One region of the Micrococcus sp. 116 genome, then DNA from elsewhere that is predicted to be linked to it. Evidence: riboswitches for the same ligand, from Rfam matches in the RefSeq annotation. Region 1 holds a riboswitch; the other holds the start of a gene.
What was found. A riboswitch is a leader RNA that binds a small molecule or an ion and turns the genes downstream of it on or off. The one in region 1 is predicted to bind S-adenosylmethionine.

Region 1 (10,504 bases):
ACCTGCACCTGCTCGCCGAGACCTCCGGCAAGAACGCCGTGATCGTGACCCCGTCCGCGGATCTGGACCTGGCCACGAAGGACGTGGTCCAGTCCGCGTTCGGTCACGCCGGCCAGAAGTGCTCGGCGTCCTCCCTCGTGGTGCTCGTCGGCTCCGTGGGCACCTCCGAGCGCTTCCACCGGCAGCTGCTGGACGCGGCCTCGTCCCTGCACGTGGCGCACCCCGTGGACCCGCGCGCCGAGATGGGCCCCGTGATCGAGGCCCCCGGCGAGAAGCTGCGTCGCGGGCTCACCGAGCTCGGCCCGGGAGAGCGGTGGGCCCTGCGTCCGCGGCAGCTGGACCAGACGGGTCGCCTGTGGAGCCCGGGCATCCGCTCCGGCGTCCGCCCCGGCGCCGACGCCCACCTCACCGAGTACTTCGGCCCCGTGCTGGCCGTGATGACGGCCGAGACGCTCGAGGAGGCGATCGGGATCGTGAACGCCGTGGACTACGGCCTCACCTCCGGGCTGCACTCGCTGGACCGGGAGGAGATCGACGTGTGGCTGCGCGGCGTGCGCGCCGGCAACCTCTACGTGAACCGCGGCATCACCGGGGCCATCGTGCGCCGCCAGCCCTTCGGCGGCTGGAAGCGTTCCGTCGTCGGCCCCACCACGAAGGCCGGCGGGCCGCACTACCTGCATGGCCTCGTGGACTGGGAGGACGCGCCCACGTGGGCCGGGGGAGAGGGACGGCCCGGGGCCGAGGCCGACGGTGCGGGCGCATCCTGGCTCGAGACCGCCCGCGCCCTCGACACCCACGCGTGGACCACCGTGTTCGGGGTGGCCACGGACGTCTCCGCGCTCGAGGCCGAGCGGAACGTGCTGCGTCACGTCCCCACCCCGGTCCTCGTGCGCCGGCACTCGGGGCCCGCCGACCACCTGCTGCGCATCGTCTCCGCCGGCCTGCGCGCCGGGGCGCCCATGACCGTGAGCCTGCGCCCGACCCCCACCGCGGAGGGGCCCGACGCGGACGGGCTCTCGGCCGAGGCCGTGCGCGGCCGGGTGGAGGAGCTGGTCCGGTCCGTCCGCACGGAGGGTGCCGGCACGTCCGCGCCGGTGGACGTCGTCGTCGAGGACGACGCCGCGTTCCACGACCGCGCCCGGCGGCTGGCCCTCATCCCGCCCGCAGCGGAGGGCGGCGGCGACGCACGGATCCGGCTCGTCGCCGACTGGGCCGGCGACCGGGAGGCGGCCGAGGCGGCGCGGCGCGCGCTCCACGCGGCGCTCGGCGACACCCCCGACGTGGCGGTCTACGCTGGCCCCGTGGTGAGCGCCGGCGAGGTGGAGCTGCTGCCGTTCCTGCACGAACAGGCCGTGTCCGTGACCGCCCACCGGTTCGGCACGCCGGACCATCTGACCGAGGGGGTCCTGTGACCCCGAGGAGGAACCTCTGATGCATCTGATCCCCCGCACGATCTGGGTCGTCGCCCGCGCCCGCCGCCGCCCGCGCGCCGGACTCTGGGAGCCGACGACGTTGCCGATGCGCGCCCTGCCCACGGACGTGGACATGGCCCTGCACGTCAACAACGGCCAGTACTTCGGGCTGTTCGACCTCGGCCGCTTCGACGCGATGGTCCGCACCGGCCTGTGGGACGAGATCCGCCGTCGCGGCTGGACGCCCGTGGTGCAGGCCGAGCAGATCGCGTTCCGCCGCTCGGTGACCCTGGGGCAGCGGTTCGACGTGGAGACGCGGATGATCGGCCTGGATGAGCGCGCGGTGTGGTTCGAGCAGCGCGTGGTGGTCGACGGCGACGTCGCGGTGCGCGCGTACATCTGCACGCGCCTGCGCAAGAAGGACGGCCGCCCCGTAGAGAACGACGAGGTCCGGGCGATCGCGGCGGCGGCCGGCCACGACCTCGCGGGGGAGCCGACGCTGCCGGAGTGGCTGCACGAGTGGCGGCGCAGCGTGGCCCTGCCGTCGGCCCGGACGCCCCTGCCCCACACGTGGGACTTCGACACAGTGCAGCGAGGATGAACGTTCGAGTGATATAGGGCACGATGGTCGGGTGAACAACAGACTCCTGATCGTCGCGACCCTCTCGCTGGCCGCGCTCGTCGTCGTGCTGGTGGCCGCCATCGGCGGCGGCGCGTGGTGGGTGCTGGCGGTCCTCCTGGTGGCGCTGCTCGTGCTCGCCGTGTGGGACATGACCCAGAAGCGGCACGCGATCCTCCGCAACTACCCCGTGCTCGGCCACATGCGGTACCTGCTGGAGTCGATCCGCCCCGAGATCCAGCAGTACTTCATCGAGCGCAACTTCGACGGCAAGCCGTTCGACCGGGACACCCGCTCGATCGTCTACGCCCGTGCGAAGGGACTGGACAGCCACAAGGCGTTCGGCACCGAGCGGGACACCTCGGAGATCGGCTACGAGTTCCTGTTGCACTCCACCGCCCCGGTCAACCCGCCGGAGGAGCCCCCCACGGTGCGGATCGGCGGCCCGGACTGCCGCCGGCCCGTGGACATCTCGCTGATGAACATCTCGTCCATGTCCTTCGGCTCCCTCTCCGCCAACGCCGTGATCGCCATGAACAAGGGCGCCGGCCTGGGCGGGTTCATCCACGAGACCGGCGAGGGCGGCCTCACCAAGTACCACCGCGGCAACGGCGCGGACCTGTTCTGGGAGATCGGCTCCGGCTACTTCGGCTGCCGCAACGAGGACGGCACCTTCAGCCCGGAGAAGTTCGCCGAGAAGGCGCTGCTGCCCGAGGTCAAGGGCATCACCATCAAGATCTCCCAGGGCGCGAAGCCCGGCCTGGGCGGCATGCTGCCCAAGGAGAAGATCTCCCCCGAGATCGCCGAGGCCCGCGAGATCCCGATGGACAAGGACTGCCTGTCCCCGGCGTCCCACTCCGCGTTCCGCACCCCGCGCGAGATGGTCAGGTTCGTCGAGCAGCTCCGTGAGCTCTCGGACGGCAAGCCGATCGGCATCAAGTTCTGCGTGGGCTCCCGCGTGGACGTGCTGGCCATGACCAAGGCCATCTGGGAGGAGCGGATCGCCCCCGACTTCATCATCGTGGACGGCTCCGAGGGCGGCACCGGCGCCGCCCCGCTCGAGTACTCGGACCGCGTGGGCACCCCGCTGACCGAGGGCCTCATGCTCGTGCACAACGCGCTCGTGGGCACCGGCCTGCGCCACATGATCAAGCTCGGCGCGGCCGGCAAGGTCGCCACCGGTTCGGACATCGTCAGGCGTCTGATCCAGGGCGCGGACTTCACCATGTCCGCCCGCGCGATGATGATGGCCACCGGGTGCATCCAGGCGCAGAAGTGCCACACGAACGAGTGCCCCGTGGGGGTGGCCACGCAGGACCCGCGTCTGATGCGCGCCCTCGACGTGGAGGACAAGGGCAACCGCGTCTTCAACTACCACCGCCTGACCGTGCGCGAGGCCGTGCAGATCATGGCGTCCATGGGTCTGACGCATCCGTCCCAGCTGAACACCCGCATGCTGCGCCGACGCGTGGACCACCTGAGCACCCGCTCGTACGCGTCCATCTACCACTGGCTGCGCACGGACGAGCTGCTCAACGACCCGCCCGCCGGCTGGGCCATGGACTGGGAGGAGGCGGACGCGGACCACTTCGGCGAGCACGCCCGCGTGGACTACCTCACCGAGCGCGACCCCGAGTGGCGCTCCGAGCTGCTGATCCCGGGCCGCGAGGCGGGCGGCGCCCCCGTGCAGGGCTCCCCCATCTCCGGGACGGGCTCCACGCTGGTCGACGCCCGGCAGACCGAGTCCGTGCCGCTGACGACGTCGCCGATGCCGCGCGTCAGCTCGTTGGGTGAGGGTGAGTCGCTGTCCCCGCACGGCGGCCGTCGTCGGGCCCCGCAGGATCCGGCACCCGCCGCCACCGCCGGCGAGACGCCCACCGACGAGAACGAGGGCCTGCCGGCGGAGGCCGGCGAGCGGCCCGAGCGCCAGGACGGCGAGGAGGTCACCCAGCGGGGGACCACCGGCCGCGTCGAGGGCGAGCACCGCGGCGAGGGCCGCGTCGGCTGACCCACCCCCGCAGTCACCCCCGCTTTCGAGGCGGGAAATCCACCTCACACGACGCCCCCGGGCGCCCATGAGATAGATTTCCCGCCTCGTCGCGTGAGGGGTCGTAGCCTGGGGCCGTGACCCTGCCCGCCCCCGCCGCTCGCCGCCCCTCCGCGGCCCTGCTGTGGGTGCTGCTGGCGGCGATGGGCGCCGGGCCCCTGTTCAACTACGGCGTCTCCGCCTCCTCCACGGTCGTGATGGAGCGGCTCGACGTCACCTCGGGCCAGCTCGGCACCGTGATGACGGTCGTGTTCGCGGCGGCCGCCGTCACCTCGCTCGGCCTCGGCCGGGCCGCCGACCGCCTGTCCGCCCGCGCACAGCTGAGCATCATCTTCGGCGGCACCGCCGCGGCGCTCGTGCTCGGCGCCGTCGCCCCGTCCCTGCCCGTGCTGTACGCGGCGGCCGCCGTGGCGGGCGTCACGCAGGCCATCTCCAACCCCACCACGAACCGGATCATCCGGACCGTGGTGCCGCCGGAGAGGCGCATCGGGTGGGTCGGGGTGAAGCAGTCCGGCGTGCAGGCGGCCCAGCTGGTCGGCGGCCTGTTCTTCCCGGCCGCGTCCCTCGCCCTCGGCTGGACGGGCGCCGCGCTGGGGGCCGCGGTGCTCATCGGGGCGCTCTGGGTGCTCGCCCTGGTCGCCGCCCCGCCGCTGCCCGGGGCGCCGCCGCCGGCCACCGGCCCCGTCGGCGGGCGACGACGGCGGGACACCTCGCCCCTGCCGGCCACGGTCTGGTTCTTCGCGGCGATCGCGTTCCTCACCGGCCTGGGCATGCAGGCCACGAACACCTACCTGCCGCTTTTCGCGGTCGAGACGCTGGGAATGACGCTCGTGGCCGGCGGCGCCGCGGCGGCCGTGTCCGGGGTGGTGGGGGTGCTCTCCCGGATCGGGTGGAGCCGGCGGATGAGCTCCGGAGACCGGCCCACCACCCTGCTGGCCGTGATCTGCCTGGGTGCGGTGGCCGGCGTCGCGGTGTTCCTCGCCGCGGACCTGCTGGACCTGCCGGCCCTGCTGTGGGTGGGCGCCGCGGTGCACGGCCTGACGGTGCTGGGCGCCAACGTGGTGATCAACGCGGGCCTGTTGAGCGAGGTGCCGGCCGAGCGGCTGGGCCGTGCGACCGGGGCGAACTCGATGGGCATGTACGCCGGCTTCGCCCTGGGCCCGCTGCTGATGGGCCTGCTGCGCGACGTCACGGGCGACTACCGGGCCGGCTTCGCGGTCGTCGCGGCCGGGTATCTGCTGGCCCTGGGCGTGGTGCTGCTGCTGCGTCGCCACGTGGGCCGGCGGGGCGTGGCCTGACGCGCAGGGCCAGGACGAGGCCCACCCCGGAGGACCGCGCCTCAGCGACATCACCGCAGTGCAGCCCTGCGGTGATGTCGCAGCGCCGCGGTCGAACGGGCGTACGGCGGAGTGCGGCGCAGTGCGCGGCGGGGCGTGGACGCCTGACACACGACGACGCCCCCGGTCCGTGCGGACCGGGGGCGTCGGAAGCCGTGCGTCAGGCGAAGATCAGAGCTTCGTCACGTTGGCGGCCTGGAGGCCCTTGGGGCCGTCCTGGGTCTCGAACTCGACGCGGTCGTTCTCCTGGAGCTCCTTGAAGCCCCCGCCCTGGATGGCGGAGAAGTGCACGAACACGTCCGCGGAGTTGTCCTCGGGGGCGATGAAGCCGTAGCCCTTCTCAGCGTTGAACCACTTGACAGTACCGACAGCCATGATGGTGTCCTTTCGATGTGCCCCCGCGGTGCGGTGGCGGTGTTGGACCGCGGCCCGGATGTGGGACGCGGGTGAAGCGGCGAGACTGAACCGCTTGCCCAACACTCATCGACGCCGGCGATGCCGGGCTGACGAGCAGTGAAGATGGCGGGATACAGCTTGATCAACTTCAGGCTCCATCATTGCACGGATCTCGCCGACCGGGAACCAGGGGCCCGATTGTTCACCTGGAGTTCGCTCAGAGCGCGCGCAGGCCGTGGAAGAGATTGCGGTGCAGGGCGGCCGGGGGAGCGGCGTCCGTGTGATCCGCCAAGGCCGTCACCTCCAGCAGCACCACCGTGTGGTCGCCCGCCGGGACCTCGGCGTGCACCCGCGTCTCGAGCCAGAGCGAGGAGCCCCCGATCAGCAGGGCGTCGTGCGGGCTGCGGTGCACGTCGAGACCGGCGAAGCGGTCGCCCTCGCGGGAGGCCAGCTGGCGGCACAGCGGCGTCTGGTCCGCCGCGAGCAGGGAGACGCCGATCGCCCCGGCCCGGCGCAGGCGCGGCCAGGTGCGGGAGCTGTTCTGCGCGGAGAAGGACACGAGGGCCGGCTCCCAGGAGATGCCCACGCCGAAGGAGGAGGAGACCATCACCTCGGGGACGCCGTCGGCGAGGCCTGCCAGCGCGACGACCCCGGTGGGGAAGGCCGAGAGGCCGGAACGGAGGTTGCCGAGGGACAGGTCGGTGTCCCACGCGGCGGTGTGGGGTTCGTGGGTCAGGGTCATGGCGCGCGTCCTCTTCCGATGACTGACGCGGCTCCGCAGACGGCGGGAACGCGGATCGCCCGGATCCGCGGAGGCGCGGTACTTGCCCGCCGGGGTGTCCGAGGGGCCGAATCATCACCTGGAGCACCCCACTACTGCGTGAGAGGGTTGCCGTCCCGCCGGCCAGGGCCGTGAATGACGGGAACTCGTGATTCTGGGGCCAGCCTACGGAGGGGTCCGTGGGGTGGTCAAAGCGCGGCAGTCGCGCGGCGTCATCCGAGCTGCCCGATGTGATGCTTGACACACCGCGCATCGCCGGCCAGGATCAAGCCACTCGAGAGGGGGGAGCTCGAGACCGCGGCCTCCGGCCCCGCAGTCGGTTCTCCGAGAGGGACCGGATCATGCGGATGGACATCGAGAAGAAGCTCGCGGCATTGTCGACCGCCGTGGTCGTCGCGGCTCTCCTCGGTACCGCCATTTCGGGATGCTCCGCTTCCCAGGGCAGCGTCTCCTCCACCGCGAATGCTTCCACCGCTGCGGCGTCCTCCGTCACCCCGACGTCAGCGGCCCCCTCGGCAACCGGGTCGGCCTCCGCCACCGGTTCGTCCGCGTCGTCGCCCGCCGGTGAAGAAGCACTCCCCGCCGCGCTGTTCGAGGAGGACGGGATGACGTTGGTCGAGTACACGCGCCGGCATCCGGATGCGGACCATCTCGACCCGGAGAAGGAGTCCGTCCTGGAGGAGGCGGTCGGGACGGGCACACAGCAGATCACCGTGGACGCTCAACAGGGTGCGGTCCTTCGGGTCATCGTGTTGTGTCCTTCGGATGCCACCGGTGAGACGGAGATCCTGACCTCACGGGGTGGCGGGGGAACGAAGACCTGGATGGCCGGATCGGAGGCGCTGTGCGGCGGCTGGTCGGCGGCGACTCCCCCCGTGGATGAGGCGGGGCCGATGACGTTCACCGTCACGGTGGACAATGACAAGCCGTTCCGGATGGTGCTGACCGCACCCTCCGCATGAGGCCGCCATCACGACGGCGGATGACGGCGCGGGGAGGACTGAGACGCTCAGCGTCGGTCGCGGCCGCGCAGCGCGTCCAGCTGCCGGCGGTCCCGCTTGGTGGGCCGGCCCGCGCCCCGCTCGCGGTACGGCACCGCGAGCAGCTCACGCGGCACGGGCGGCGGGGAGTGGTCCACGTACTGCTGCCGGGCCACGGGGGCGCCCACCCGCTTGGCGATCAGCCCCGTGACCTCGAGGATCCGCTCGCCTCCGTCCTGGCGCACCCGCACCCGGTTCCCGACGACGACGGGCGTCGCCGCCTTCACGGGCTCGCCGTCGATGCGCACGTGGCCTGCGCGCACGGCCGCCGTGGCCGCGGACCGGGTCTTGTACAGCCGCACGGCCCACAGCCACGCGTCGATGCGGACGCCGCTCACGCCCGCCCCCTCACGCGAAGCGGGCGCGGATCGCGGCGCCGTGCGCGGGCAGGCGCTCGTCCTCGGCCAGCACGCCGATCCCGTCCGCGACCTCCTCGAGCCCGGTCTCCGTGTAGCGGATGCGCTGCTGCAGGCGCAGGAACGTCACGGTGTTCAGACCGGAGGAGTGCCGGGCCGTCCCCGAGGTGGGGAGCACATGGTTGGACCCGGCCGAGTAGTCGCCCAGCGGCACGGGGGCGTACGGGCCCACGAACACGGCGCCAGCGTTGCGGATGCGCCCCACGAGGGCCTCGGGGTCGCGCGTCTGGATCTCGAGGTGCTCGGTGGCGTAGCGGTCGGAGACCTCCACGGCCTGGTCCATGTCCCGCACCAGCAGCACGCCGGACTGGGGGCCGGTGAGGGCCTCGCGGATCTGATCCTCGTGGAACGCCCCGGGCACCTGCGCCTCGATCGCCGCCAGCACGTCCCGGAGCAGGTCCTCGGAGTCCGTGATGAGCACGGAGGCGGCTAGCGGGTCGTGCTCGGACTGGCTGATCAGGTCCGCGGCCACCCAGTCGGCGCGGGCGGTGCCGTCCGCGATCACGGCGATCTCGCTCGGCCCGGCCTCGGCGTCCACGCCGATCACGCCCTGCAGGGCGCGCTTCGCGGCGGCCACGTACACGTTGCCGGGCCCCGTCACCAGGTCGACGGGCGCGCAGAGCCACCCGCCGTCGTCGTCCTGGACGCCGTGCGCCAGCATGGCCACGGCCTGGGCGCCGCCGGCCGCGTAGACCTCGTCCACGCCCAGCAGCGCGCACGCGGCGAGCACGGTGGGGTGGGGCAGGCCGCCGTGGTCCCGCTGCGGGGGCGAGGTCACCGCGAGGCTCCCCACGCCGGCCGCCTGCGCGGGCACCACGTTCATCACCACCGAGGAGGGGTACACGGCGCGGCCGCCGGGCACGTACAGGCCCACGCGGCCCACGGGGAGCCAGTGGTTCTCGACGACGGCGCCCTCGCCGAGCTCGACCGTCGAGTCCTGGGGGTGCTGGGCGGCGTGCACGAGCCGGGCCCGGCGGATCGACTCCTCCAGCGCCGCGCGCACCCGCGGGTCGAGCCCGGCCAGGGCGGCCTCGCGCGCCTCCGCGGGCACGCGCAGGGCGGGCGGACGGACGCCGTCGAACCGCTCGGCCAGCTCCAGCAGGGTCTGCTCGCCACCGTGGCGGACCTGCTCGATGATCGGGGCGACCACCGGCACCACGGAGGACACGTCCACGTTCGCCCGCGGGATGATGCGGGACAGGTCCGCGGTGGCGGTGTCGAGCGGGCGCAGGTCGGTGACGGAGAGCATGGATTCCTCCAGAGGGGCGGCGGCGGGCCGGCGGGACGGGGCGCGACGACGGCCGGGCCCGGACCGCGCGGACGGTCAGGCTCCATTGTGCTCTTCTCCGGGGTGCGTCCGGGGGCGGGTGTCAGACTGTCGTCATGGTCCTCCTCACCCTGCCCGCCCTCGCGACCCCGCCCCTGCTGACCGCCCTGGACCGCCTCCTGGCGGGCGAGACCGTGCCGTCCGGGGTGGAGGGGGACATCCAGGACGGGGCGGCCGCCACCACGCGGGCCTTCGGCGTGGAATGGGGGACGCTGCTGACCGTGCTGATGGCGTTCGCCATCGGCGCGGCGGTCGTGTACCTGGCCCTGCAGGTGGCACGCGTCGTGCTCGTGCGCCGCCCCGCATTCCAGCAGGGCGCCGCGCGGCTGAGCCTGCCGGCCGCCGTCGCCGCCGGCCTGCTGGCCTCCCGGATCTGGCTCGGGGTCATGGCCGAGGAGCAGACCTGGTACCGGCCGGCGTCGTTCCTGATGCTCATCGCCGTGGCCGCGGCGGGCGCATGGGCCGCGTGGCGCCTGGTCGGCGTGATCGAGAAGGGGATCCTCGGCCGCTACCAGGAGACCAGCGTCGAGCACCGCCGCGAGCGACGCATCCGGACGCAGACCATCCTGATCCGGCGCATCCTCAACGCGGTGATCGTGGTGGTGGCCGTCGCCGTGGTCCTGCTGGGGGTGCCCGAGGTGCGCTCGCTCGGGGCCGGTCTGCTCGCCTCCGCCGGTGTGATCTCGGTGATCGCCGGCCTGGCCGTGCAGTCCACGTTGACCAACGTGTTCGCCGGCTTCCAGCTCGCCTTCACGGACGCGATCCGGGTGGGCGACGTGGTGGACATGGAGGGCGCGTTCGGCACCGTCGAGGAGATCACCCTGTCCAACGTGGTGGTCAAGCTCTGGGACGGGCGACGTGTGGTCTACCCGTCCTCGCACTTCACCACGCAGCCGTTCGAGAACTGGACGCGCGTGGGCACCGAGGTCTCCGGCGTCGTGGAGCTGGACGTGGACTGGCGGGTGCCGATGGACGCGCTGCGCGCACGGCTCGCGCAGCTGCTCGAGTCCACGGACCTGTGGGACGGGCGCGAGCACGCGCTGCAGGTGACCGACGCGACCGGCGGCGTCGTGCGCATCCGCGCCGTGGTCTCCGCCCGCAACTCCGGCGACCTCTGGGACCTGCGCTG
Region 2 (10,504 bases), 1.4 Mb from region 1:
CGCGTTCCACCCGGGCATCCGGGCCGGCTTCGACGAGCACGTCGCGGCCCTGCGTGAGGCCGGCGCGGAGATCGTGGAGGTCTCCTGCCCCAGCTTCGACGCCGCCCTCGGGGCGTACTACCTGATCATGCCCTCGGAGGCCTCCTCCAACCTGGCCCGCTTCGACGGCGTCCGCTACGGCCACCGCGTGGTGCCCGACGGCGGCGGCACGATCGAGCAGGTCATGGGCGCCACCCGCGCCGCCGGGTTCGGCGCCGAGGTCAAGCGGCGCATCATCCTGGGCACCTATGCGCTGTCCGCCGGCTACTACGACGCCTACTACGGCTCCGCGCAGAAGGTCCGCACGCTCGTGCAGGAGGACTTCGCCCGCGCCTTCGAGCAGGTGGACGTCATCCTCACGCCCACCGCGCCGACCCCGGCGTTCGAGCTGGGCGCGAAGACGGACGACCCGATGACCATGTACGTCAACGACCTCGCAACCATCCCGGCCAACCTCGCCGGCATCCCGGGCATGTCCGTGCCGGGTGGCGTCGTCGACGGGCTGCCCTACGGCCTGCAGCTGATGGCACCGGCGCGCGAGGACGCGCGCCTGTACGAGGCCGGCGCCGCGCTCGAACGCCTCGTGGCCCAGCGCCGGGGCGGGCCGGTGTGGGCCGAGGCCCCCGAGCTGGAGAAGGGCGCGCAGCGCGCCACCACCGCGACCACGGCAGGAGGCCGGGCATGAGCCACGCAGAGCAGACCATGGACTTCGCGGAGGCGATGGAGCGCTTCGACCCCGTGCTGGGCTTCGAGGTGCACGTGGAGCTGAACACCGCCACGAAGATCTTCTCCTCGGCGCCCAACGCGTTCGGCGACGAGCCGAACACGAACGTGACCCCGCTCGACCTCGGCCTGCCGGGCACCCTGCCGGTGCTCAACCGCAAGGTCGTGGAGTACGCGATCCGCCTGGGCGTGGCCCTGGACGCGCAGGTCGCCGAGACCTGCCGGTTCGCGCGGAAGAACTACTTCTACCCGGACACGCCGAAGAACTTCCAGACCTCCCAGTACGACGAGCCGATCGTCTTCGACGGCCACCTGGACGTCGAGTTGGAGGACGGTGAGGTCTTCCGCGTGGAGATCGAGCGCGCGCACCTCGAGGACGACGCCGGCAAGCTCACCCACGTGGGCGGCTCCGGGCGGATCCAGGGCGCCTCCGCGTCCCTCGTCGACTACAACCGTGCGGGCGTGCCGCTCATCGAGATCGTCACCAAGCCGATCGTCGGCGCCGGTGCGCGGGCCCCCGAGCTGGCCCGCGCCTACGTCACCGCGATCCGGGACATCGTGCAGGCCATCGACATCTCCGACGCGCGGATGGAGCGCGGCAACGTCCGCTGCGACGCGAACGTCTCGCTGATGCCCAAGGGCGCCACCGAGTTCGGCACCCGCACCGAGACGAAGAACGTGAACTCCACGCGCGCCGTGCAGCACGCGGTCACCCACGAGATCCAGCGCCAGGCCGCGGTGCTCGCCGCGGGCGGCACCGTGACGCAGGAGACCCGCCACTGGCACGAGGACACCCGCAGCACCACCTCGGGCCGCCCGAAGTCGGACGCGGACGACTACCGGTACTTCCCCGAGCCGGACCTCGTGCCCGTGCACGTGGACGCCGCGTGGGTCGAGCGCGTGCGCGCGGCCATGCCCGAGCTGCCGGCCGTGCGGAACAAGCGGCTCAAGGCAGAGTGGGGCTTCTCGGACGAGGAGTTCCGCGACGTCGTCAACGCCGGCGTCCTGGACGAGATCGTCGCGACCGTGGAGGCCGGCGCCTCCGCGGCGGCCGCCCGCAAGTGGTGGATGGGCGAGATCGCCCGCCTGGCGAACGTCCGCGAGGTCGCCGTCGCGGAGCTGGGGATCACCCCGGCGCACGTGGTGGAGGTCGAGGAGCTGATCGCCGCGAAGACGATCAACGACAAGATCGCCAAGCAGGTGCTCGGTCTGGTGGCCGACGGCGAGGGCGCCCCGAAGGAGGTCGTCGCGGCGAAGGGCCTGGCCGTGGTGTCCGACGACGGCGCGCTCACCGAGGCCGTCGACGCCGCGATCGCCGCCAACCCGGACGTGGCCGAGAAGATCAAGGGCGGCAAGATGGCCGCCGTCGGCGCCCTGATCGGCCCGGTCATGAAGGCCACCCGCGGGCAGGCCGACGCCGGCCGCGTCCGCGAGATCGTGCTGGAGCGCCTGGGCGTGTCCTGACGTCCGTGCGGGCCCTCAGCCGTCCAGGGCGGTGAGGGCCCGCGCCACGCGGGGCAGGGTCTTGCGCAGCAGACGCCGCCAGGACCCCGCGGCCAGCCCGCCGACGATCGCGTCCCGGGCCGCCGCGTCGTCGAGCGTCTCCATGGCCATCGCCCCGAGCCACACGCGGGCCCGCCGCGCCTCGGCCGCGTCCCGGGCCAGGTCGGGCACCTTCTCCTCGCCGTGCCACAGCGCCAGGTAGGCGACGTTGAGGGCGGGGTCCCACGCGCACGCGAAGTCCCAGTCCAGCACCCCGGCCAGCGCCCAGCGCAGCGGGGCCCGCGGGTCCTCGTCCTCGGGCACGGCGCGCCAGCGCATGTTGTGCCCGGCCAGGTCGCCGTGCACGAGCGACGGCGGCACGGGCGGCGCGGCGGTCCACGCCGTCACGGCGTCCGTGACGGCGGCGACCGCGTCCGGCCACGCCTCGGCGCCCAGCCGCGCGTCGACGTCGTGCCCCTCCCACGCGCCCAGGCGCGCGGCGACCGCCCCCGGCAGCGCCGCGACGTGCCGGGCGCGCTCCGGCGTCCACGGGCCGCGGAAGGCGAACGGGCGGCCGAGGTGCGGGGCGATCCGCGGGTCGGTGACGTCCACGGCGGCGAGGTCGTCGAGGACGCCGCGCAGCACGGCCGGATCGCCCTCGTGCGGCGGGTGTGGTCCGCCCGGGAGGAAGCGCTGCAGCACCGCGGCGCCCGGGCCCGCGGGGACGGGGTCCGAGAGGGCGATCGGCACGGTCCACGGCACGCGGCGCTCGGCCAGGGCCGCGGCGAGCCCGTCGAGGAGGGCCAGGCGCCGGGGCAGGTGCGCCGCGGGGTCCCGCTCGGGCGCCCACCGCGCGGCCGGGGCGGCCCCCACCTCGTGGGCCCGCGTCATCCGGAGGACGCCGACGTCCTCGAGCACGAGCACGCGGTGGAACTGCCCGCCCTCCTCCACGGACGCCGCGGCCCAGTCGGCTGTGCGGAGCCGCCGGGCGAGGGCGGGGTCGAGGCCGGGGCGGAGGTGCTGCAGGGCGCGGTGGACCAGCTCGAGCTCGCTGGGGGCAGGCGGGGAGACCACACGACCACGCTAACGCTCCCTCCGCCCTCCCGGACTTTCGAACGTGACATCGGGGGAATGGGGACTTTCGAACGGGAGAAAGGCCCCACCTCACGTTCGAAAGCGCCCGGGGGGAGAGGGGCGGGCCGATACTGGAGGGCATGCCCGCCACCCCGCGCACGTCCCGCACCCCACCGCACCGTGCCCGCCCCGTCCGCGCGCACGGTGCGGTGGGAGATCGCGATCGTCCTCGGCCTCTCCCTGGGGAAGTCGGCGGTCTATGCGATCGTCCAGCTCATCGACAAGGCCACCCAGGCCCCGCTCGGCGAGCAGACCACCGTCCTCAACCCGGCCCTGGCCGACCGCTGGGCCTTCGACCTGACCTATCAGCTGCTCGGCATCGGGTTCGCGCTCGTGCCGGTGGCCCTCGTGCTGCACCTGATGCACCTGCGCGGCCGGAACCCGTTCCGGGTGCTCGGCCTCGACCTGCGTCGCCCCGGCCGCGACCTGGCCTGGGGCCTGGGCCTGTTCGCGGCCATCGGGCTGGGCACGCTCGGCGTCTACGCCGCCGGCCGGGCCCTGGGGATCACGACGGCGATCGTCGGCTCGGCGCTCGGGGAGAGCTGGTACCAGGTACCGGTCCTGCTGCTCTCCGCGCTGCGGCACGGACTGCTGGAGGAGGTCATCGTGGGCGCCTGGCTCGTCGACCGGCTCGGGTATCTGCAGCGGCTGCGCGCCGCGGGCCTGGCGCACGATCCGGCGCCGGCCGTGCCGTCGTCGTGGGTGAGCGCCGAAGGGCTGTACCTGCCGACCCGCGTGGCGGTCGTCGTGCTCGCCCTCGCGCTGCTGCGCGGGGCGTACCACCTGTACCAGGGGATCGGGCCGGGCGTGGGCAACGCCCTGATGGGCGTGGTGTTCGCGCTCGTGTTCCTGCGGGTGCGCCGGGTGATGCCGCTGGTCATCGCGCACACGCTGCTGGACGCCGTCGGGTTCGTCGGCTACCCGCTGCTGGCGCGGGCGGGGCTGCTCGGCTGAGCGGCCCCGCCCCCGCGCTCAGAGCGTGACCTCGCCCTTCGGGGTGCGGAAGGTGACCGAGACGATGCCCGGGGTGCCGGAGGGCGCGACGTACTCGATGTTCACGTCCTGGACCTGGCCGTCCTCGTCGTCGCCGAGCCACTCGGCGAGGCGCTCGGGGGAGCCGGCGATGTTCAGGCGCTCGATGGTGGCCTGCGGCTCGGCCGCCTGCGAGGGGTGCATGTCCTCCTGACCGTCGGCCCAGCGCAGGATGAACGGCAGCTGCGGGTCCGCGAGGGTTCCCTTGACGCCGATCTGCCGCCAGGACAGCTCCCGGCCGTCCGGGAAGCGACGGTTGCCGGGGACGGCCTCACGGCCGAGGCGGCGCTCGAACCGGCCGATGTCCGTGGTGGCCACCGCCCAGCTCATCCAGCCGCCGCCCTGCTCGGTGCGGGCGCGCACGAGCTGGCCGAACGGCGCGCTGAGGGAGGCCGGGTGGTCCAGGGCCTCGACGACCTCCAGATACTGCCTGCCCGCCATGGGGAACAGGGCGTTCTGCGTGCCGAAGCGGGGGTGGACACCGCCCTTGATCCGCTCGATGCCCAGCGTCTCGGCGATGCGGGCGACCGTGGCGTCCAGGCCCTCGGGGCCGGCGGCGTAGGACACGTGGTCCATGCGACAGGTGTGCACTGCGCTGTTCCTCTCCGTTCCCGGGCTGCCCCGGGGGTTGACCTGGTGCGAGTCGCGGGGCGTCGAGCCCTTGACGGGTCGGGCGCCCCGTGCGGAGAGCGTATCCGCGGGTGACACGCGTGACGAAATCGTGGCGGGGCGGCGGGCTACACTCGGAGGCACGGTCACGAGAGTCAGCAACAGGCCCCGGCATGCTGACCGGCAACCCTCCTTCCGCGGTGGGGTGCCCCGGGTGACGACCAGGCCGGCCCCACAACGGACGCCGGCAAGCGCGGGCCGATCCCACGGCCCCTCTCGACGGCGCCGGGTCATCTCCGGCACCTCGACGACGCCGGTCCCCGGATCGGCACGTCGGCCGGCGGGCGGGGCGGCCGGGTCCGGCCCCTGAACCCTTCAGGAGGGTCCGCCATGACCGACCAGCCCACCCCGACCCCCGACGCCTGGGGCTTCTCCACCGCGCAGGTCCACGCGGGCGTCGCCGTCGGCCAGCACGCCTTCGGTGCGACCGCCCTGCCGATCTTCCAGACCACCTCGTACGACTTCCCGTCCGCCCAGGTGGCCGCGGACCGGTTCGCGCTCAAGGACCTCGACCCGCTCTACACCCGCATCGGCAACCCGACGCAGGGCCCGGTGGAGGAGAAGATCGCCGCGCTCGAGGGCGGTGTGGGCGCGCTGCTGCTGGCCTCCGGTCAGGCGGCGACGACGTTCGCGATCCTCAACCTCGCCGGCGCCGGCGACCACGTGGTCGCCTCGGCCAGCCTCTACGGCGGCACGCAGAACCTGTTCAAGCACACCCTCGCCAAGGTCGGCGTCGAGACGACGTTCGTGGCCGACCCGGACGACCTCGAGTCCTGGCGCGCCGCCGTCCGGCCGAACACCAAGGCGTTCTTCGGCGAGACCCTCGGCAACCCGCGCGGCGACGTCCTGGACGTGCGCGCCGTCGCCGACGCCGCCCACGAGGCCGGCGTGCCGCTGATCGTGGACAACACGCTGGCCACCCCGTACCTGCTGCGGCCGATCGAGCACGGCGCCGACGTCGTCACCCACTCCGCCACGAAGTACCTCGGCGGGCACGCCGCGGCCATCGCGGGCGTGATCGTCGACGCCGGCACGTTCGACTACGCGCAGCACGCCGAGCGCTTCCCCGGCTTCAACGAGCCGGACGAGTCCTACCACGGCCTCGTCTACGCGCGGGACCTCGGGGTGGGCTCGCCGCTCGGCGCCAACCTGGCCTTCATCCTGAAGGCGCGCGTGCAGCTGCTGCGCGACTACGGCTCGGCCATCTCCCCGTTCAACGCCTTCCTGGTGAACCTCGGCCTGGAGACCCTGTCCCTGCGCATGGAGCGGCAGGTGGCCAACGCGGCCGCGGTGGCGGGCTGGCTGGAGGGTCGCGACGACGTCGAGCACGTGGTCTACGCCGGCCTGGAGTCCAGCCCGTGGCACGAGCGCGCCCAGCGCTACCTGCCGAAGGGCGCGGGCGCGTTCGTCTCCTTCGAGATCGCGGGCGGCCGCGAGGCCGGGGCCGCGTTCGTGGACGGGCTCACCCTGCACCACCACGTGGCCAACATCGGCGACGTCCGCTCGCTCGTGGTGCACCCGGCCTCGACCACCCACTCCCAGCTCACCGACGACGAGCAGCGCGCCGCCGGCGTCACCCCCGGCCTGGTGCGGCTCTCGCTCGGCGTGGAGGACATCGAGGACATCCTCGCCGACCTCGAGCGCGGCTTCGCGGCCGCCGCTCGCCGCGGCGACGACGACGCGGGGGAGCGGGCATGACCGCCGTTGCCACGCGTCCGTCGCGCACCGCGCTGCCCCGCGGCGGCCGCCACCGTCTGCGGGTCGGCGAGCTGCGCACCGAGACCGGCGGGCTGCTGCCCGACGTCGAGCTGACCTACGAGACCTGGGGCACCCTCGCCGCCGACGGCTCCAACGCCGTGCTCGTGCTGCACGCCCTCACCGGCGACGCGCACGTGGCCGCGCACGAGGAGGACCCGACGCCGGGCTGGTGGGACGCCCTCGTCGGCCCGGGCCGCGCCGTGGACACGGACCGGTGGTTCGTGGTCGCCCCCGCCATGATCGGCGGCTGCCACGGCTCCACCGGGCCCTCGACGCCGGCCCCCGACGGGCGGCCCTGGGGCTCCCGGTTCCCGTTCCTCACGCTGCGGGACGCGGTCGAGGCCGAGCGGCGCCTGGCCGACCACCTCGGGATCGGCGCCTGGCGTGCCGTGATCGGCGGATCGATGGGCGGGGCCCGCGCCCTCGAGTGGGCCGCGACCCACCCCGCGCGCGTCGCCGGGGTGGGCGTGCTGGCCGCCACCGCGGCCTCCTCCGCCGACCAGATCGCGTGGGGCCAGGCGCAGACCGCGGCCATCCGCCTCGACCCGGACTTCCAGGGCGGCGACTACTACCCCGGCCCCGGCCCCGTGGCCGGCCTGGGCATCGCCCGGCGCATCGCCCACACCACCTACCGCACGGCGGGCGAGCTCGGCCAGCGGTTCGGCCGGGAACCGCAGGGCGTCGAGGACCCGTTCGGCGCCGTCGTCGGGGTGCCGGGCGGGCGCGGGCGCTACGCCGTGGAGTCCTACCTGGACCACCAGGCGGCCAAGCTCACCGACCGGTTCGACGCGAACTCCTACCTCGTGGTCACCGAGGCCCTCATGGGCCACGACGTCGGGCGCGGGCGCGGCGGCGTGGCGGCGGCGCTCGCGGACTACCGGGGCCGGGCGTTCGTGGCCGCCGTCGACTCGGACCGGCTCTACCTGCCGGCCGAGTCCGAGGCGCTCGCGGCGGCGCTGCCCGCGCGGCCGCCGGTGCACACGATCGCCTCGCCCATCGGCCACGACGGCTTCCTCACCGAATACGGCCAGGTGGCCGACACGCTGAAGCGCACCCTCGCCCTCTGAACTTTCGTTCGGGAAACGGCGGCGTGTCGCGGCACTGTCGTTCGAGAAACGGCCACCGGTCCCCGCCGGCCGGGCTCAGGGCTCGACGATGTCCAGCGGCTCGGTGTGGTCCGAGCCCTGCGGCATCGGCGCGCCGAAGAGCGGCTCGGGGACGGGGCGCTTGGCCGTGACGCCGTCGCCCGAGGAGACGCCGCGGAGGCGGCGGACCACCCACGGCGCCAGGTGCGTGCGCACCCATGCGGCGTCCGACGCGCGGGCCGCGCGCCACGCGCGCGGCGCCGGCGGGGCCAGGCGCAGGTGCTCGAGGCCGTGCTCCACGCCGAGGGTGTCCAGCACCATCGCGGCGATCGTGTGGTGGCCGAGCGCGGAGAAGTGCAGGCGGTCCTCGGCCCACATCTCCCGCCGGGCGAGGTCCTTGAGTGACCACATGTCCGGCACCAGCGCGTCGTGCCGCAGGGCGATGGTGCGCACGTTCTCGTTGTAGATCGCCACGGTGCCGCGGATGCGGCCGATGACGGGCGTGCCCTTCACGTCGGTCGCGTTGAACAGCAGCACGGTGGCGCCGTCGGAGGCCAGACGCTCGACGACGGCGTCCAGCCGGACCGCGATCTCGTCCGGGTCCGCGCCGCGCAGGATGTCGTTGCCGCCCGCACACACGCTGATGAGGTCCGGCCGCAGGGCGAGCGCCGGCTCCACCTGGTCCTCGGCGATCTGGTCCAGCAGCTTCCCGCGGACCGCCAGGTTGGCGTAGGCCAGGTCCTCGCCGGGCGGCGTCAGGCGGGAGAGCTCCTCGGCCAGGCGGTCGGCCCAGCCGCGGTGGTAGCCGGGACGGTCCGGGTCCGGGTCGCCGATGCCCTCGGAGAACGAGTCCCCGATGGCGACGTAGCGGCGCCAGGGATGGGCGGCGGGGTCGTCGACCGGGGTCGCGTCGGAGGCGTGCGGAGGCTGAGAGGAGGATGGGTTACCCACGGGTAGGATTCTGCCCGCGTCGCGCGGGAGGGGTCAACCTCCGGGAGGGGCCGACCGCGCCGCTCGCTAGGCTGGCGGACGTGAACGCGAACCCCACCCCCGCCGTCGAGCCCGTCGTCCGCTGGTCCCGCCCCGAGGGCGAGCGCACCGAGGACCTGCTGATCGTCCTGCACGGCTACGGCGCGAACGAGGACGACCTGTTCGGCCTCGTCCCGCACCTGCCCGAGCACGTCACGGTGGCCGCCGTGCGCGCGCCCCTGCCCCTGCAGCCGGGCTCCCACGCCTGGTTCCCGCTCTCCCAAGACCCGGTCACGGGGGAGCTGGGCTCCACCGCCGAGCCGGTCCGCGAGGCCGTCAAGGCCCTGCACGCCTGGGTGCAGGCCGTGCGCGGGGACTTCCGCACCGTCTCCCTGCTCGGCTTCTCACAGGGCATGGCCATGGCCACGTCGCTGCTGCGCCTGGACCCGGAGGCCTACGCGTGCACCGTGGCGCTGTCCGGCTTCGTGGTGGACCCGCAGCTCGCGGAGCCGCAGCTGCGTGAGCTGTTCACCCGCGACGACGACGTCGCCCGCGTCCGACCGAAGGTCTTCTGGGGCCGCGGCCAGGAGGACCCGATCATCTCCGAGCCCCGGGTCGAGGAGACCCATGCCTGGCTGAACGCCCACGTGGACCTCATGAAGATCGTCTACGCCGGGCTCGGCCACGCGATCAACGAGCAGGAGCTGGGCCACGTGAAGGAGTACCTCGCCCACATGGTGCCGCCCCGCGGCTGACGCACCGGACACGCTCGACGACGGCGCCGCGGCCGCCCGACGGGGCGTCGGCTCAGGCCTGCCCGGCCTGGACGACGAACGCCTCGCCGGCGAACTCGACGACGTCCCCGTCGTGCAGCTGGGCGCCGCGGCGCGTCTCCACCGCGCCGTTGACGGTGACGAGCCCGTCGGTGACGACGTCGCGGGCCATGGCCCCGTCCTCCACGAGGGAGGCGAGCTTGAGCGCCTGGCCGAGGCGGATGGACTCGTCACGGATGGGCAGGGGCTGGGCGTCGGGTGCGTTCGTCTCGGTCATGGTGTCCATCATGGCCGGTAGGCTGGACGGGATCGACCGGCGCGCCGCGCCGGAACGGGCCCGCCGCGTCGGAGGCGGCCGGGTGCCGTCGTCGTCGTGATCCCCTCCCGCCCCGCCGATGAGTACGGAAGTGATGCCCCCATGGCTGCCAAGTCCCCGCTGGACAACGTCATCAACCTCGCCAAGCGCCGAGGCTTCGTGTTCCAGGCCGGTGAGATCTACGGCGGTTCGCGCTCCGCGTGGGACTACGGGCCCCTGGGTGTGGAGCTGAAGGAGAACATCAAGGCCGAGTGGTGGAAGACCTTCGTGCGCTCCCGTGAGGACATGGTGGGCCTGGACTCCTCCATCATCCTGCCGCGCGCGGTGTGGGAGGCCTCCGGCCACGTCGAGACCTTCACCGACCCGCTCGTGGAGTGCACCCAGTGCCACAGGCGCCACCGCCAGGACCACCTGCTCGAGGCGTTCGAGGCCAAGAAGGGCCGGCCGGCCGAGGGCATGGCCGAGATCGTGTGCCCGGACTGCGGCACCCAGGGCGCCTGGACCGAACCGCAGCTGTTCTCGGG

Region 2: another riboswitch for S-adenosylmethionine. It lies ahead of CITRIK5_RS01420 (bifunctional o-acetylhomoserine/o-acetylserine sulfhydrylase); the one in region 1 lies ahead of CITRIK5_RS08170 (flavin reductase family protein).

What each region holds. Positions count from the first base shown of each region.
Region 1 is NZ_LR732370.1:1,750,518-1,761,021, reverse strand. It holds gene CITRIK5_RS08195 (bifunctional proline dehydrogenase/L-glutamate gamma-semialdehyde dehydrogenase) at 1-1,412, shown strand, start outside; gene CITRIK5_RS08190 (thioesterase family protein) at 1,432-2,013, shown strand; gene CITRIK5_RS08185 (FMN-binding glutamate synthase family protein) at 2,045-4,039, shown strand; gene CITRIK5_RS08180 (MFS transporter) at 4,156-5,376, shown strand; gene CITRIK5_RS08175 (cold-shock protein) at 5,587-5,790, opposite strand; gene CITRIK5_RS08170 (flavin reductase family protein) at 6,029-6,553, opposite strand; SAM riboswitch class IV at 6,627-6,746, opposite strand; gene CITRIK5_RS12205 (hypothetical protein) at 6,940-7,554, shown strand; gene CITRIK5_RS08160 (RNA-binding S4 domain-containing protein) at 7,602-7,970, opposite strand; gene hisD (histidinol dehydrogenase) at 7,981-9,297, opposite strand; gene CITRIK5_RS08150 (mechanosensitive ion channel family protein) at 9,432-10,504, shown strand, end outside.
Region 2 is NZ_LR732370.1:305,690-316,193, forward strand. It holds gene gatA (Asp-tRNA(Asn)/Glu-tRNA(Gln) amidotransferase subunit GatA) at 1-724, shown strand, start outside; gene gatB (Asp-tRNA(Asn)/Glu-tRNA(Gln) amidotransferase subunit GatB) at 721-2,226, shown strand; gene CITRIK5_RS01405 (phosphotransferase) at 2,242-3,318, opposite strand; gene CITRIK5_RS01410 (CPBP family intramembrane glutamic endopeptidase) at 3,499-4,332, shown strand; gene CITRIK5_RS01415 (VOC family protein) at 4,351-4,986, opposite strand; SAM riboswitch class IV at 5,164-5,279, shown strand; gene CITRIK5_RS01420 (bifunctional o-acetylhomoserine/o-acetylserine sulfhydrylase) at 5,410-6,777, shown strand; gene CITRIK5_RS01425 (homoserine O-acetyltransferase) at 6,774-7,904, shown strand; gene CITRIK5_RS01430 (SGNH/GDSL hydrolase family protein) at 7,980-8,873, opposite strand; gene CITRIK5_RS01435 (alpha/beta hydrolase) at 8,954-9,646, shown strand; gene CITRIK5_RS01440 (RNA-binding S4 domain-containing protein) at 9,699-9,941, opposite strand; gene CITRIK5_RS01445 (glycine--tRNA ligase) at 10,083-10,504, shown strand, end outside.